3 regions of the Streptomyces sp. NPDC002870 genome follow, and region 1 is predicted to be linked to each of the others. Evidence: riboswitches for the same ligand, from Rfam matches in the RefSeq annotation. Region 1 holds a riboswitch; each other region holds the start of a gene.
What was found. A riboswitch is a leader RNA that binds a small molecule or an ion and turns the genes downstream of it on or off. The one in region 1 is predicted to bind cobalamin.
Positions count from the first base shown of each region.

Region 2: it holds a riboswitch for cobalamin, as region 1 does, so the genes downstream of both, ACFYWY_RS03005 (ribonucleoside-diphosphate reductase subunit alpha) here and metE (5-methyltetrahydropteroyltriglutamate--homocysteine S-methyltransferase) in region 1, are expected to answer to the same signal.
Region 3: it holds a riboswitch for cobalamin, as region 1 does, so the genes downstream of both, ACFYWY_RS18725 (cobalamin biosynthesis protein) here and metE (5-methyltetrahydropteroyltriglutamate--homocysteine S-methyltransferase) in region 1, are expected to answer to the same signal.

Region 1 covers NZ_JBIAPW010000008.1:140,516-145,994, forward strand. Annotated here, with positions in the region: gene ACFYWY_RS12910 (LysR family transcriptional regulator) at 1-164, opposite strand, end outside; gene ACFYWY_RS12915 (type 1 glutamine amidotransferase domain-containing protein) at 244-939, shown strand; gene ACFYWY_RS12920 (DUF2993 domain-containing protein) at 1,099-2,319, shown strand; cobalamin riboswitch at 2,386-2,616, shown strand; gene metE (5-methyltetrahydropteroyltriglutamate--homocysteine S-methyltransferase) at 2,769-5,078, shown strand; gene meaB (methylmalonyl Co-A mutase-associated GTPase MeaB) at 5,182-5,479, opposite strand, start outside.
Region 2 covers NZ_JBIAPW010000002.1:116,903-122,381, forward strand. Annotated here, with positions in the region: gene ACFYWY_RS02995 (hypothetical protein) at 1-59, shown strand, start outside; gene ACFYWY_RS03000 (ribonucleotide-diphosphate reductase subunit beta) at 111-1,154, opposite strand; gene ACFYWY_RS03005 (ribonucleoside-diphosphate reductase subunit alpha) at 1,154-3,517, opposite strand; cobalamin riboswitch at 3,658-3,790, opposite strand; gene ACFYWY_RS03010 (GNAT family N-acetyltransferase) at 3,836-4,333, opposite strand; gene ACFYWY_RS03015 (YbdD/YjiX family protein) at 4,420-4,626, opposite strand; gene ACFYWY_RS03020 (carbon starvation CstA family protein) at 4,623-5,479, opposite strand, start outside.
Region 3 covers NZ_JBIAPW010000013.1:165,294-170,772, reverse strand. Annotated here, with positions in the region: gene ACFYWY_RS18740 (class II aldolase/adducin family protein) at 1-213, opposite strand, end outside; gene ACFYWY_RS18735 (anion permease) at 477-1,733, shown strand; gene ACFYWY_RS18730 (hypothetical protein) at 1,746-1,970, shown strand; cobalamin riboswitch at 2,104-2,247, shown strand; gene ACFYWY_RS18725 (cobalamin biosynthesis protein) at 2,359-3,324, shown strand; gene ACFYWY_RS18720 (cobyric acid synthase) at 3,321-4,838, shown strand; gene cobN (cobaltochelatase subunit CobN) at 4,835-5,479, shown strand, end outside.

The DNA.
Region 1 (5,479 bases):
TGAGTGGTGACCGTCGGCTGGGACAGGCCGAGCAGACGGGCGGCCGCGGTGAACGAGCCGGTGCGGTGCACGGCGAGGAAGGTCCGCAGCAGGGTCAGATCGAGCGGCCCGTTCTGGGTCGGACCCTGTATTCCCGACGATCCATTGGATTCCCTATGGGTCATGATGGATAGCCTATTGGATCCCAATGGCTCATCGGTCTACGTTCGAGGCATCAGTGACCTTTTGACGGAGAGATGTGAGATGGCGAAGATCCTTTTCGTGGTGACCGGCGCGGACCACTGGACCCTGGCCGACGGCACCCGGCACCCCAGCGGCTTCTGGGCGGAGGAGGTCGTGGCTCCCTACCGCGCCTTCACCGAGGCGGGGCACGACATCGCCGTCGCCACGCCGGGTGGTGTCGTACCCACCGTGGACAGGGCGAGCCTCGCGCCCGAGGTGAACGGAGGCAAGGAGAACGCCGACGCGATCGCCGCCGAGCTGTCCTCGATCGCCGCCCTGCAGCGACCGCTGAAGCTGGAGGAGGCCGACCTGGCCGACTACGCCGCGGTCTTCTACCCCGGTGGCCACGGCCCGATGGAGGACCTGGCCGTCAACCCGGACTCCGGCAGGCTGCTCACCGCCGCCCTGGAATCCGGCAAGCCGCTCGGCGTGGTCTGCCACGGTCCGGCCGCGCTGCTCGCCGCCGAGCGGGAGGACGGCTCCTGGCCGTTCGCCGACTACCGGCTGACGGGTTTCACCAACGCGGAGGAGACGCAGGCGGGCTTGGCGGACAAGGCGAAGTGGCTGCTCCAGGACCGGCTCGTCGAGCTCGGCGCGGACTTCCAGGAAGGCGAGCCGTGGGCTCCGAAGGTGGTCGTGGACCGCAACCTGGTCACCGGCCAGAACCCCGCTTCGTCCGCCCCGCTCGCCGCCGAGATCCTCAAGGTCTTGAGCTGAGGCGCTGACTCGGGCCCGGCCGGCGGGTCGCCCGGGCCCGAGCAGGCGGCGGATCGCCCGGGCCCGGCAGGCGGCGGGTCGCCGGAATTTTGGCTCAAACCATTACGTACACACCGTAGGACTTGCGTTCGAGGGTGGCTCACATGGTGGGATGAGCCGATGCGACCCCCCACACGCATATCAGCGCATTCACGCAATCCGTACGAAGAACTCGCCCAGTTGGCGGACCCGGAACCCGATTACGCCGACTACGTCCCACCCGACCCGCTGGAGCTCGGGCTCACCTCGGACCTCGACGACGAGGACGACTGGTCACCGCCCAACCACCGCGGGCAGAGCCGTCTTTCGGCCCTGCCCGCGGTGGTGAAGCTGACCGTCGCGGCACTCCTGTGCACCGTCTGTCTGCTCCTCACCGACCGGCTCGCGGAGGCGTACGCGCAGAGCAAGGCGGCGGACAAGCTCCAGCAGTCGCTCTCACTCGCCACCAGGCCGGACGTGGACATCCACGGCTTCCCCTTCCTCACCCAGCTCATCGACGAGCGGATCGACCAGGTCGACGTCACCGTGCCGGACGTCTCCGCCGACCGCGTCTCGCTCGCCGAAGTGCGGGCCACCGCCAAGGACGTACGCATCGTCGGCGACGCGCCGACCTCGATCAAGGGCGCCGTCATCGGCAACCTCGACGGCGAGGTGCTGCTCTCCTTCGACGACCTCAACCGCGAACTGGGCGCCTCACAGCTCCGGTTCACCGGCACCGGTGCCGACGGGATACGCGTGAACGGCGAACTCGCCGTCGCCGGACAGGAACTGCACGTACGCGCCCGTGCGCACATCCGGCGCGACAACGGCCGGGCCCTCACCACCACCCTCGACGGCATGCAGCTCGACATTCCCCGCGTCGCCACCTACCGGCCCGGCAAGGACCCGGATCATTCGGGACTGCGGCTGCACCGCGAGGCGGCCGAGCGGATCAGCCGCGAAGCGGCCCGCGCGAAGGCAATGCTGGCGGTGCCCGCCATCGTGGACCGGCTCGGCGTGCCCAAGGAGCAGGTGCGCCGGGCGCTGCGGAGCGAGGAGGAACTCCACCGCCTCACCGGAGCACCGAAGTTCGTCGAGCGGCTGATGAAAGTCAATCTCGTCGATGTGGTGATCGCGCATCCACAGCTGCTGGAGAAAGCGGGCATCGACCCCGCCCTGGTCAAGGGACTGCTCGCGGTCAGGCCGCCGGAGCTCTCGGAGCGGCTCTCCCTCTCCTTCGAGCTGCCCGACTCGCTCAGCGAGCTGCGGCTGCGCGACATCACCGTGGAGCGCGACGGCATCAGGGCCCGGGTGGCCGGATCCGGCCTGAGCGTCGGGGACGCCGCCCGGCCGGGGAAGTGAACCGGACCGGAAGCTGAGGGCACACCCCCGCAGGGGCGGGGGTGTGCCCCGCGAGCGGCAGCGCCTAGGCTGGGTCTCGCAGTTGGTTCGCCCTGCCCGCCAGGCAGGCGCGTCGCAAGAGGGAATCCGGTGGAAATCCGGAACTGCCCCGCAGCGGTGAGTGGGAACGACCGCCGTCATACGCACTGGATCCGGCACCGGATCCGGGAAGCGACGGCCAGTAGGTGCCTTCGTACGACACGTACGAGGAAGGCGTGCCCGCAAGTCCGAAGACCTGCCACTGCCCGTGCGCGACCGACGTGCGCGGAGATCTCGGTGACCTCGTGGGCGGGTCGGCGGTACGGGCAGCACAGGGCACAGGCGTGCCGGTGGCTGCTCCGGTTGCCGTTCCTTCGCGTTCCACGATCCGCTCCGGGGTCGCCTGACGAGTACTCGCGAAGGAGAGTTCCGTGACCAGCACATCCTCAGCAGCGGGAGCCAGGGCCACCGTCTACGGTTATCCGCGCCAGGGCCCCGACCGGGAACTGAAGAAGGCCATCGAGGGCTACTGGAAGGGCCGCGTCAGCGCCGAAGCCCTCCGGGAGAGCGCCGCTCAACTGCGCCGCGCCAACTGGCAGCAGCTCGCCGACGCCGGCATCCATGAAGTGCCCACCGGAGACTTCTCGTACTACGACCACGTCCTGGACACCACCGTCATGGTCGGCGCCATTCCCGCGCGCCACCGTGCGGCCGTGGAGGCAGGCGCGCTCGACGGCTACTTCGCCATGGCCCGCGGGACCCAGGACGTCGCGCCCCTGGAAATGACCAAGTGGTTCGACACCAACTACCACTACCTCGTGCCCGAACTCGGCCCCGACACCGTCTTCAGCACCGACTCCGCCAAGCAGGTCGCCGAGCTGAAGGAGGCCCTCGCCCTCGGGCACACCGCCCGCCCGGTGCTCGTCGGCCCCATCACCTATCTGCTGCTCGCCAAGCCCGCACCGGGCGTCCTCGCCGACTTCGAACCGCTCACCCTGCTGGACCGGCTGCTTGTGGTGTACGCCGAGGTGCTCTCAGATCTGCGGGCCGCGGGCGCGCAGTGGGTGCAGCTCGACGAGCCGGCCCTGGTCCAGGACCAGCCGCGGGCCGTGCTGAACGCCGCGGCCCGCGCCTACCGGGAGCTGGGCGGGCTCACCGACCGGCCCCAACTCCTGGTCGCCTCCTACTTCGACCGGCTGGGCGACGCCCTCCCCGTACTGGCCAAGGCGCCGGTCGACGGACTCGCCCTCGACTTCACCGGGCCTGCCGCCGCCAACCTCGGCGACCTCGCCGCCGTCGGCGGCCTGCCCGGCAAGCGGCTCGTCGCCGGAGTCGTCGACGGCCGCAACGTATGGATCAACGACCTCGAAAAGTCGAGGGCCACACTCGCCACCCTGCTCGGGTTCGCCGACCGGGTGGATGTGGCGGCGTCCTGCTCCCTGCTGCATGTGCCCCTCGACGCGGCCGCGGAACGGGGCGTGGACACGCAGGTCGCGCGCTGGCTGGCCTTCGCCCGTCAGAAGACGGCCGAGGTGGTCACCCTGGCCCGCGGACTGACCGAGGGCGCCGGCAGCATCGCCGCCCAACTCGCCGCCAACCGGGCCGACCTGCGCTCTCGCGCCACCTCCGCGCTCACCCACGACCCCGCCGTACGGGCCCGCTGCGCACAAGTCACCGAGGCCGACGCCCGGCGCAGCCTCCCGTACAGCGAGCGTGCCGCCGCTCAGCGCTCGCGCCTCGGCCTGCCCCTCCTTCCCACGACCACGATCGGTTCGTTCCCGCAGACCACCGAGCTGCGCACCGCGCGTGCTGAGCTGAGGTCCGGGCGCATCGACACGGAGGGGTACGAGAAGCGGATCGAGGCCGAGATCCGTGAGGTCATCTCCTTCCAGGAGAAGGCCGACATCGACGTCCTGGTGCACGGCGAGCCCGAACGCAACGACATGGTGCAGTACTTCGCCGAGCAGCTCAGCGGCTACCTCGCCACCCGGCACGGCTGGGTCCAGTCGTACGGCACCCGCTATGTCCGGCCGCCGATCCTGGCCGGCGACATCTCCCGGCCCGACCCGATGACCGTCCGCTGGACCCGGTACGCCCAGTCGCTCACCGGCCGCCCCGTCAAGGGCATGCTCACCGGGCCCGTCACCATGCTCGCCTGGTCCTTCGTCCGCGACGACCAGCCGCTCGCCGACACCGCACGGCAGGTCGCCCTCGCGCTGCGCGACGAGGTGAACGACCTGGAGGCCGCCGGATCGTCGGTCATCCAGGTGGACGAACCGGCGCTGCGTGAGACGCTGCCACTGCGCAGGGCCGGTCACGAGGCCTATCTGGCCTGGGCGACACAGGCGTTCCGCCTCACCACCGGCGGCGTCCGTCCCGATACCCAGATCCATACACATATGTGCTACGCGGAGTTCGGCGACATCCTCCAGGCCATCGACGACCTCGACGCGGATGTCATCAGCCTGGAGGCCGCCCGCTCCCATATGCAGGTCGCCGACGAACTCGCCACCGCCGGGTATCCCCGCGAGGTGGGCCCCGGCGTCTACGACATCCACTCGCCGCGGGTGCCCAGCACTGAGGAGGCAACCGCACTGCTGCGCAAGGGACTTGACGCCATTCCCGCCGAGCGGCTGTGGGTCAACCCCGACTGCGGTCTGAAGACCCGCGGCTGGCCCGAGGTGCGCACGTCGCTGGAGCATCTGGTGGCCGCGGCCCGCGAGGTCAGGGCCGGGCTGTAATTCAGCCTCTCCGGCGATTGAGGTGGGGGTCCCCCCACGCCCGCCAGGGCGTAGGGGGAGGGATCTGGGGCGGAGCCCCGTTGAGGGACTCGCGCGGACCCCGCTACCGCCGCTGGAACGCCTCCAGGATGCGCTCGGCGGCCAGCGTCGCCGTCAACTCCCCGTTCCGCACCTGCTGTTCGAGACCGGGCGCGAGCGCCCGTACCTCGGGATGGCCGCGCAGCCGGTCCCGCAGCTCGTCGTGGACCATCGCCCACGCCCAGTCGATCTGCTGGTCACGGCGCTTGGCGTCGAGCCTGCCCGTCGAGTCGAGGAGCGCCCGGTGCTGCTCGAGACGCTCCCAGAGCGTGTCGAGGCCGGTGCCCTCGCGGGCACTGCAGGACAGGACCGGGGGAGTCCAC
Region 2 (5,479 bases), on a different contig from region 1:
CCAGGGCCTGGTCCCGCCCGGACTTCGAAGCACCGGCGGTCAAGGCCCCGTGCCACTGAAACGGCCGGGCGGGTGCCAGAAAGGCACCCGCCTGCCGTGCACCAGCAAGATCAGAAGTCGTCGTCGAAGCCGACCGAGCCCTCGACCGCGACCTGATAGGCGGAGGGGCGGCGCTCGAAGAAGTTCGTCAGCTCCTGGACGCCCTGCAGCTCCATGAAGGAGAACGGATTCTCCGAGCCGTACACCGAGGCGAAGCCCAGCCGGGTCAGCCGCTGGTCTGCGACGCACTGCAGATACTCGCGCATCGACTCGGTGTTCATACCCGGCAGACCGTCGCCGCACAGATCGCGGCCGAACTGCAGCTCCGCCTCGACCGCCTCCTTCAGCATGTCGGTGACCTGCTGCTCGAGTTCGTCGTCGAAGAGCTCAGGCTCCTCCTTGCGGACCGTGTCCACGACCTCGAAGGCGAAGTTCATGTGCATGGTCTCGTCCCGGAACACCCAGTTGGTGCCGGTAGCCAGGCCGTGCAGCAGGCCGCGGGAGCGGAACCAGTACACGTACGCGAACGCGCCGTAGAAGAACAGCCCCTCGATGCAGGCCGCGAAACAGATCAGGTTCAGCAGGAACCGGCGGCGGTCGGCCTTCGTCTCCAGCCGGTCGATCTTCTCGCCCCCTTCCCCTTCGAGGGCGGCCATCCACTTGAAGCAGAACTGGGCCTTCTCCCGGATCGACGGGATCTCCTCGACCGCGTCGAAGGCGGCAGAACGGTCGTCCGGGTCGGGGAGGTAGGTGTCGAGCAGCGTCAGATAGAACTGGACGTGCACCGCCTCCTCGAAGAGCTGGCGACTCAAGTACAGCCGCGCCTCCGGGGAGTTGATGTGCTTGTAGAGGGTGAGCACCAGGTTGTTGGAGACGATCGAGTCGCCCGTCGCGAAGAACGCGACCAGCCGGCCGATCATGTGCTGCTCGCCCGGCGAGAGCTTGGCGAGGTCGGCCACGTCGGAGTGGAGGTCGACCTCCTCGACGGTCCAGGTGTTCTTGATCGCGTCGCGGTAGCGCTCGTAGAAGTCCGGGTAGCGCATGGGGCGGAGAGTCAGCTCGAAGCCGGGGTCGAGCAGGTTCTTGCTGAGCGCGATCTTTTCTGAGCTGGGCATTACTGGCAGGCCTCGCAGGACTCGGGGTTTTCCAGGGAGCAGGCGACGGCGTCGGGCTCGGCCGCCTGCTGCACGGGGATGGGGGTGGCGGACTGAGCCGCGCGCGCGATCCGTGTCGCCGGGCGGGAGCGCAGGTAGTACGTCGTCTTCAGGCCCTGCTTCCAGGCGTACGCGTACATCGAGCTGAGCTTCCCGATGGTCGGCGTCTCCAGGAACAGGTTCAGCGACTGCGACTGGTCCAGGAAGGGCGTGCGGGCGGCGGCCATGTCGATCAGGCCGCGCTGCGGGATCTCCCACGCCGTGCGGTACAGCGCGCGGACGTCGGCCGGGATCCAGCTGAAGCCCTGCACCGAGCCGCTGGACTCGCGCAGCGCCTCACGGGTCTGCGCGTCCCACACGCCGAGCTTCTTCAGCTCCTGCACCAGGTAGGCGTTGACCTGGAGGAACTCACCGCTCAGCGTCTCGCGCTTGAAGAGGTTGGAGACCTGCGGCTCGATGCACTCGTACACGCCCGCGATCGAGGCGATGGTCGCGGTCGGCGCGATGGCGAGGAGGAGGGAGTTGCGCATGCCGCTGTCGGCGACGCGGGCGCGCAGCGCGCCCCAGCGCTCCGGCCAGTTGAGCTCGACGTCGTAGTGGTCGGGGTGCAGCACGCCACGGGCCGCGCGGGTCTGGGACCAGGCGGGCAGCGGGCCGTTGCGCTCGGCGAGGTCGCAGGACGCCTCGTAGGCGGCGAGCATGATCCGCTCTGCGATCTTCGTGGAGAGCGCCTTCGCCTCTGGCGAGTCGAAGGGGAGGCGGAGCTTGAAGAAGACGTCCTGTAGGCCCATCGCACCCAGGCCCACCGGACGCCACTTGGCGTTGGAGCGGCCGGCCTGCTCGGTCGGGTAGAAGTTGATGTCGACGACCCGGTCGAGGAAGGTCACGGCGGTACGGACGGTCTCGTCCAGCCGCTCCCAGTCGATGCCCCCCGACGCGAGCACGAACGAACCGAGGTTGACCGAGCCGAGGTTGCAGACGGCCGTCTCCCCGTCGTCCGTCACCTCCAGGATCTCGGTGCACAGGTTCGAGGAGTGGACGACCTTGCCCGGCTCGGCGGTCTGGTTGGCCGTGCGGTTGGAGGCGTCCTTGAAGGTCATCCAGCCGTTGCCGGTCTGCGCGAGCGTACGCATCATCCGGCCGTACAACTCCCGCGCGGGGATGGTCTTGCGCGCGAGCCCCGCGGCCTCCGCCTTGCGGTACGCCGCGTCGAACTCGTCGCCCCACAGATCGACCAGGTCCGGCACATCGGCGGGTGAGAACAGCGACCAGTCGGCGTCGGCCTCGACGCGGCGCATGAACTCGTCCGGGATCCAGTGCGCGAGGTTGAGGTTGTGCGTTCGCCGCGCGTCCTCACCGGTGTTGTCGCGCAGCTCCAGGAACTCCTCGACGTCCGCGTGCCAGGTCTCCAGGTAGATCGCGGCGGCGCCCTTGCGCCGGCCGCCCTGGTTCACGGCGGCGACCGAGGCGTCGAGGGTCTTCAGGAACGGCACGATGCCGTTGGAGTGGCCGTTGGTGCCGCGGATCAGTGAACCGCGGGCGCGGATGCGGGAGTACGAGAGGCCGATGCCGCCCGCGTGCTTGGAGAGCCGCGCGACCTGGTGGTACCGGTCGTAGATCGAGTCGAGCTCGTCCAGCGGGGAGTCCAGCAGATAGCAGGAGGACATCTGCGGGTGGCGGGTGCCGGAGTTGAAGAGGGTGGGCGACGAGGGGAGGTAGTCGAGGCGGCTCATCAGCCCGTACAGCGCGGCGACTTCGTCCAGGGCGCGCGCGGAGGCGTCCTCCGCCAGCCCGCAGGCGACGCGCAGCATGAAGTGCTGCGGGGTCTCGATCACCTGGCGGGTCAGTGGGTGCCGGAGCAGATAGCGGCTGTAGAGGGTGCGCAGACCGAAGTAGCCGAAACGGTCGTCGGCGTCCTGGTCGATCAGCGCGTCGAGACGGGCGGCGTGCAGCGTGACGAACTCGGCCGTGCGGTCGGCGATCAGGCCCTCGCGGTGGCCGACCGCGACCGACGCGGAGAAGGACACCGCGCCCTGCCCGGCGGCCTCGTCCGCGATGTGACGGGTCAGCAGGCGGGCGGCGAGCCGGGAGTAGGCCGGGTCCTCGGAGATCAGCCCCGCGGCGGCGTCGGTGGCGAGGCCCCGCAACTCGGCCGCGTCCGACCGGGCGTTGCGGCCGCGCAGCGCGGCGGCGGCGACGCGTCCCGGGTCGGTGTCCGGCAGATCGGCAGTCAGATCGGTCAGGGTCCGCAGAAGCGCGGTCCCGGGGCCGTCGGCAGCCTGCTCCTCGATGCCTGAAACCGGATCGGCTGGCGCGATGGTCACGTGGTGCTCTCCCTCGCTCGGCTCTGGGCCGGCGGGGGAGGGGGAGGGCCGCGGGCGTACGTACCCGGAAATAGGCAGCGCACCGCACGGCATCCACCGACCCAACCGCGAGGCCCGGACGTCTCGGCACCCGGTTCGGTCGAGCCGGATGCACCGTCGGCAGGTCTTCGGACTGATGGGTACGACAAAGCGCACCACAGCACACCGTTGCGGGACAGTTCCGGATTCGCACCGGATTCCCCTGCGGCGACAGCGAGCATGAGCATACATGTGGGGGCCGCTGGATGCGGCACCCCCCACATGTTGTGTCGTGACGGGCTACAGCTCCAACGCGTACGTCAGCAGGGGGAGTCCTGGGATGGGCTCCCAGTCCCGGTCGGGCGAACGGACGAAGCCCAACCGCTCGTAGATCCGGTGGGCGGCGAGCATGGTGGGCTGGGTCGACAGCAGGAGCCGTTCCACGCCGTCGACGGCCCGTGCCTGCTCGATGCAGGCCCGTACGAGCGCCTCGCCCGCACCACGGCCCCGCCCCTCCCGGGCGACCGCCAGCATCCGGAACTCGGCCTCGCCCTCGCGCGCGATGTCGGCCCAGGCGCTGCCCGGGGCGGCGAAGGTCACACCGCCGAGCAGCTCCCCCTCGTGCACCGCGACGAGCACTTCCGCGCCTTCGGCCCGGCGCCCCACGGCCCGCAGCTGGTGGAGGTACTCGTCGTCCTCGCCGAAGTCCAGCAGTCCGTCGTCGAGATAGGCCCGTGCCGTGATCTCGCCGAGACGCTCGTACTCCTCGGGCGTGGCCTCCCTGATCGTGATGTCCATGCTTCGAAGTGTGCACCAGGGGTACGACAACGGGCCGCCGTATTTCCGTCACCGGAAATGCGGCGGCCCGTTGTGCGCGTAACCGTTCAGCAGCAGCGGAACCCTTCGCGCGGATCCGCTTCCCGTGCGTCCGTGCGCTTGCGTTCGAACTCGCGCCGGGTCATGACCTCGGTGGCAGGGTCGCAGGATCTGGCGTGGGCGACGTACTTGTCGTACACGCTCTCGCCGGACACCTCGCGTACGTACCAGCGGATCCAGTCCGCCGCCCGCCGGATGCTCGTCGCCGGGCTCACGGCGAGCCGGTCCCGGCCGGCACGCCGTCCTCGGCGCGGCCGTCGTCGGCGCGGCCGTCCTTGCGGATGCCGCCCTCGGGGCCGACCCCCGCGGCCACGAGCTCGGCCTTCTCCTCCGCCGTGGGGAACAGACCGGCCGGTGCCACCAACTTCGACTCGGTGAACGGGACCTCGGACAGTTTGACGCTCGCGGGGTCCCTGACGGCCTTGACGCAGACCCGTGCCGCATCCGCGATCACCACGATGATGAGGAGGGCGAAAAGGGCGCAAAGCACGCCGTCCACCGTGGAGTTGGTGACGACGGTGTGCATCTCGTCCATGGTCTTGGCGGGCGGCAGCACCTCGCCGGAATCGATGCCCGCCTGGTACTTGTCCCGCTGGGCGAAGAAGCCCACCCGCGGGTCGGCCGAGAAGATCTTCTGCCAGCTCGCGGTGAGCGTCACGGCGGCGTCCCAGGCCAGCGGGACGGCGGTGACCCACGCCCACTTGAGGCGGCCGGACTTGACCAGCAGCGTGGTGCAGACGGCCAGTGCCACGGCGGCCAGCAGCTGGTTGGCGATGCCGAACAGCGGGAAGAGCTGGTTGATGCCGCCCAGCGGGTCGTGCACGCCGACCCAGAGGAAGTAGCCCCAGCCGCCGACGACGACCGCGCTGGCGAACCAGACGCCCGGCTTCCAGCTGACCTGGCGGAAGGGCTTGTAGACGTTGCCCAGCATGTCCTGGAGCATGAAGCGGCCCACCCGGGTGCCGGCATCCACAGTGGTGAGGATGAACAGCGCCTCGAACATGATCGCGAAGTGGTACCAGAACGCCTTCATGCCGGCGCCACCGATGACCGCGGAGAATATCTCCG
Region 3 (5,479 bases), on a different contig from region 1:
CTGGTTGCCGTCGAGATCGACCGCGACGGCGTCCTCGGGCGTGAGCCGGTCATAGGGGACTGCGCTCGGGGTGACCAGGACGAGTGGGCCGACCCGTGCGGAGACATTGCCCGATGTGCCCACCACCAGGCCTTCCGCCGCTGTCCTGCGAGCCGTGGCCACGAGGTCTTCCCAGGCCTGCTCGATCGCGTCCTGCCGCACCTGATCGGTCATGCGGCGATCCTGTCAGGCGGCGACGGGCGCCGCAGGGCGGGTGACGGAGATCACGCAAAGCGGCATAAAGAGCCGTTTTCGCTTCGGTGCGGCGTCGATGCCGGACGCCCCCCGTGCCACCGCCGGGCGGCACCGCGCCACACAGCAAGCGGACTGACGGGGCCTCACTTGAGGACACCGCAGCGCCCGTCTCAGTTCATCTTCCGTTCATCCAGGTTAACTACGTTCGCCGGGCCACTGACGTCGAACGATTGCCTGGGTAAATGGAACACATCACCTTGCTGCTCGCGATTGTGATCGTGACAGCGCTCGTGTTCGATTTCACGAACGGTTTCCACGACACCGCCAACGCGATGGCGACGACCATCTCGACCGGCGCTCTGAAACCCAAGACGGCGGTGGCCATGTCCGCCGTGCTCAACCTCGTCGGCGCGTTCCTGTCCGTGGAAGTCGCAAAGACGATCTCCAGCGGCATCGTCACCGAGGACGGCATCACACCAGAGGTGATCTTCGCGGCGCTCGTCGGCGCCATCCTGTGGAATCTCATGACCTGGCTGATCGGTCTGCCGTCCAGCTCTTCGCACGCCCTCATGGGCGGACTGATCGGCGCCACCATCGCCTCTGTCGGCATCGGCGGAGTCAACGGCGGCACCGTCGTCACCAAGGTGCTGATCCCCGCGATCGCCGCCCCGCTGGTCGCCGGCATCGCGGCCTTCCTGGCCTCCCGGCTGACGTACAGGATCGGCAGGAACGCCGACGAGAAGGCCACCGCGAAGGGCTACCGCGCCGGCCAGATCACCTCGGCCGGCCTGGTCTCCCTGGCCCACGGCACCAACGACGCGCAGAAGACCATGGGCATCATCACCCTGGCGCTCGTCGCCGGCGGTGTGCTCTCCCCCGGCTCCAACCCTCCGATGTGGGTCATCCTCGCCGCCGGTCTCGCGATCGCGCTGGGCACCTACCTCGGCGGCTGGCGCATCATCCGCACCATGGGCAAGGGCCTGACCGACCTCCAGCCGCAGCAGGGCTTCGCCGCCCAGACCAGCGCGGCCAGCGTCATCCTCGCCTCCTCCAACCTCGGCTTCTCGCTGTCGACCACGCACTCCTGCTCCGGCGCCGTGATGGGCGCGGGTCTCGGCCGCAAGGGCGGCGTGGTCCGCTGGTCCACCGCCACCCGGATGTTCGTCGCCTGGGGCCTGACCCTGCCGGCCGCCGGTCTGGTGGCCGCGGGCTCGGAGTTCGTGACCAAGCAGGGCGACTGGGGTGTCGCGGCCGTCGCCGCCTTCCTGATCGGCGCCTGCGTCGCGATCTGGTTCGTCTCCCGCCGCCAGGTGGTCGACCACACCAATGTCAACGACGTGGCCGGCGACGCCGAGCCCGCCGGTGTGGTGACCGCCGCCATCGCGGCCGTCAGCCCGCCGCCGGCCGGCACGCCCACGCAGGACCGCAAGACGACCATCCCGGCTCAGCCCCACGCGGCCGACTCCGAGGAGCCGGCGACGCAGCCGGCCACGGTATAAGGACAGATCAGCATGAACATCGACTGGGCAGCACTCAGCTCCGTCTTCGGCGTGAGCCTCGTCGCCACCGTCGCCCTGGTGGGTCTGTTCACCCTGGGCATCGTGGGCCTGACCAAGCAGGAGTCGGCGGCCGGAGGGGGCGGCGGCTCCGCGGCCCTGGCGCGCACGGGCGCGTACGCCTGCTTCGCGCTCTGCGCGGCGGCCGTGACGTACGGGATCTATCTGATCGTCGTCTGACGGCGGCTCACTCAGCACAAGGCCGGGCCGGGCACCCCTTCGGGTGACCCGGCCCGGCCCTTTCGTGTGCCGCCCTGTGCCGCCGATGTGGGGCTCGGCACACTGTCCCACCGCAGGTCAAAGGCGAGTTGACGGGCGTTCTCGCACGTGGTGGACTGCCGAAGCCATCTACGGCGGCAGAAGAGGAAGCCGGTGCGAATCCGGCGCGGTCCCGCCACTGTCACCGGGGGAGCAATCCCCCGGAAGCCAGGAACTCTCACCGCCGGTCACGTCGAACCAGGGCGCGGACACCCTGAGTGAGGACATATCGCCATGCGCGGCTGCGGTTCAGGTTCACTTCCCGCTGTGAGTACGAGGGCCCTTCCAGGCGAAACGTCGGCCTGAACCCATGCGTGCCGACGTCACTTTCGCCTACGGCGCCACTGCCGGCCTGGTCGGCGACCTGCTGCTCGGCGACCCTCGCCGAGGGCATCCGGTCGCCGCGTTCGGACGGGCGGCGGGCGCCGTCGAGCGCGTTCTGTGGCGCGACCACCGCGGCTGGGGCGCGCTGCACACCGCCGTGTGCGCCGGGGGCGCCGCGGCTGCCGCCGCGCTCCTCGCCCGCGGGGTCCGGGACCGCTCCGCCGCGTCCGTCGTGCTGACCGCCGCCGCCACCTGGGCCGTCGTCGGCGGCACATCACTGGGCCGCGAGGCGCGGGCCGTCGGCGGCGCGCTCGCCGCCGGGGACGTGGAGGTGGCCCGGGAGCGGCTGCCGCATCTGTGCGGGCGCGACCCGCAGAGCCTGGACGAGCAGCAGATCGCCCGCGCCGTGGTGGAATCCGTCGCCGAGAACACCTCGGACGCGGTGGTGGGCGCGCTGGTCTGGGGAGCGCTCGCGGGTGTGCCGGGTCTGGTGGGTTTCCGGGCGGTCAACACGCTGGACGCGATGGTCGGCCACAAATCCTCCAGATACCGGCGGTTCGGCTGGGCTTCGGCCCGCCTCGACGATGTGGCCGGCTGGCCGGGCGCCCGGCTCACCGCGGGTCTGGCGGTGCTCGCCGGGCAGAACCCGCGCGGAGCGGTACGGGCATGGCGGGACGACGCGAAGAAGCATCCGAGTCCGAACGCGGGCCCGGTGGAGGCGGCGTTCGCCGGGGCGCTCGGCGTACGGCTGGGCGGAACCCTCTCGTACGGCGGACGCGTCGAGCACCGTCCCGTACTCAACGGCACGGGCCGCCCTGTGCAGTTCGGCGACATCGAACGTGCCGTGCGGCTCTCGCGCCGCGTCGGCTGGCTGACACTGGCGGCCTGCGCCGCGGGCCACGTGGCGGGGCACGCGCTGCGCGCGCGGCGCGCCGGAAAGGGGCGGGGATGAGCAGACGGAAGGCCGGGGGGCTGCTGGTCGCCGGAACCACCTCCGACGCGGGCAAGAGCGTCGTCACGGCCGGCATCTGCCGGTGGCTCGTACGGCAGGGGGTGAAGGTCGCGCCCTTCAAGGGGCAGAACATGTCGCTCAATTCGTTCGTCACGCGCGAGGGCGCGGAGATCGGGCGGGCGCAGGCCATGCAGGCTCAGGCCGCGCGCGTTGAGCCGAGCGCCCTGATGAACCCCGTGCTGCTCAAGCCGGGCAGCGACCGCTCGAGCCAGGTCGTGCTGATGGGCAGGCCGGTGGGTGAACTGAGCGCCCGCGGCTACCACGGAGGTCGCCAGGAGGCGCTGCTCTCCACCGTCGTGGAGTGCCTGGAGGAACTGCGGGGCACGTATGAGGCCGTGATCTGCGAGGGGGCGGGCAGTCCGGCCGAGATCAATCTGCGGCGTACGGACATCGTGAACATGGGCATCGCGCGGGCCGCCCGGCTCCCGGTGCTGGTCGTCGGGGACATCGACCGCGGCGGGGTCTTCGCCTCCTTCTTCGGTACGACGGCGCTGCTCGACGCGGAGGACCAGGCGCTGGTGGCGGGGTACTTGGTCAATAAGTTCCGGGGCGACGTGTCGTTGCTCGAGCCGGGCCTGGAGATGCTGCACGGGCTGACCGGACGGCGCACGTACGGAGTGCTGCCCTTCGCGCACGGCCTCGGCATCGACGAGGAGGACGGGCTGCGCGTCTCTCTGCGCGGCGCGGTACGGGAGTCGGTGGTCGCGCCGCCCGTCGGCGAGGACGTGCTGCGCGTCGCGGTCTGCGCCGTGCCGCTGATGTCCAACTTCACCGACGTGGACGCGCTGGCGGCCGAACCGGGCGTCGTGGTGCGATTCGTGGACCGGGCCGATGAACTCGTCGACGCCGACCTGGTGATCGTGCCGGGCACGCGTGGGACTGTGCGCGCCCTGGAGTGGCTGCGCGAGCGGGGGCTGGCGGACGCGCTGAAGCGGCGGGCCGCCGAGGGCCGGCCGGTACTGGGCATCTGCGGCGGCTTCCAGATGTTCGCCGAGCACATCGAGGACGAGGTCGAGTCGCGGGCCGGAGCCGTCAAGGGGCTCGGACTGCTGCCCGTACGCGTCCGGTTCGCGGTCGGCAAGACCCTTGCCCGCCCGGTCGGCGAGGCGCTCGGCGAGCCGGTGGAGGGCTACGAGATCCACCACGGCGTCGCCGAAGTCCTCGGTGGCGAGGCCTTCTTGGACGGCTGCCGGGTCGGGGCGGTCTGGGGCACCCACTGGCACGGCTCGCTGGAGAGCGACGGCTTCCGCCGTGCCTTCCTGCGCGAGGTCGCCCGGACGGCGGGCCGCCGCTTCGTCCCCGCGCCGGACACCAGCTTCGGCGCGCTGCGCGAGGAACAGCTCGACCGCCTCGGCGATCTGATCGAAGAGCACACGGACACCGGTGCGCTGCTACGGCTCATCGAGTCGGGCGCACCCTCAGGACTTCCCTTCATCGCACCTGGAGCGCCATGAGCACCGAGACCACCGTGCTGTTGCTGTCCACCGCCGACACGGATCTGCTGGCGGCCCGGGCCTCCGGCGCGCCGTACCGGATCGGCAACCCGACCCGTATCGATGTGACGGAGGAGCTGCCCGCACTCGTCGCGGGCGCGTCCGTCGCGGTCGTGCGGCTGCTCGGCGGCAAGCGGGCCTGGGAGGACGGACTCGCCGCGCTGCGCGCGTCCGGGATCCCGACCGTGCTGCTGGGCGGCGAGGCCGTCCCCGACGCGGAGTTGATGGCCGAGTCGTCGGTGCCCGCCGGTGTGGTGGCCGAGGCGCTGCGCTATCTGGTCGAGGGCGGCCCCGGCAACCTGGTGGAGCTGGCCAGGTTCCTCTCCGACACCGTTCTGCTGACGGGCCAGGGCTTCGCCGAGCCGCGGAAGATGCCCGAGTGGGGCGTGCACGGCACGCGCGAGTACATCGAGGGGCGGCCGAGTGTCGGCGTGCTCTTCTACCGGGCACACCAGCTCTCCGGGAACACCGCCTTCGTCGACACCCTCTGCGACCGGATCGAGGCGCGGGGGGCCAACGCCCTTCCCGTCTACTGCGGTTCACTGCGCGGCGCCGACCCGGAACTGTACGAGCTGCTCGGCAAGGCCGACGCCCTGGTCGCC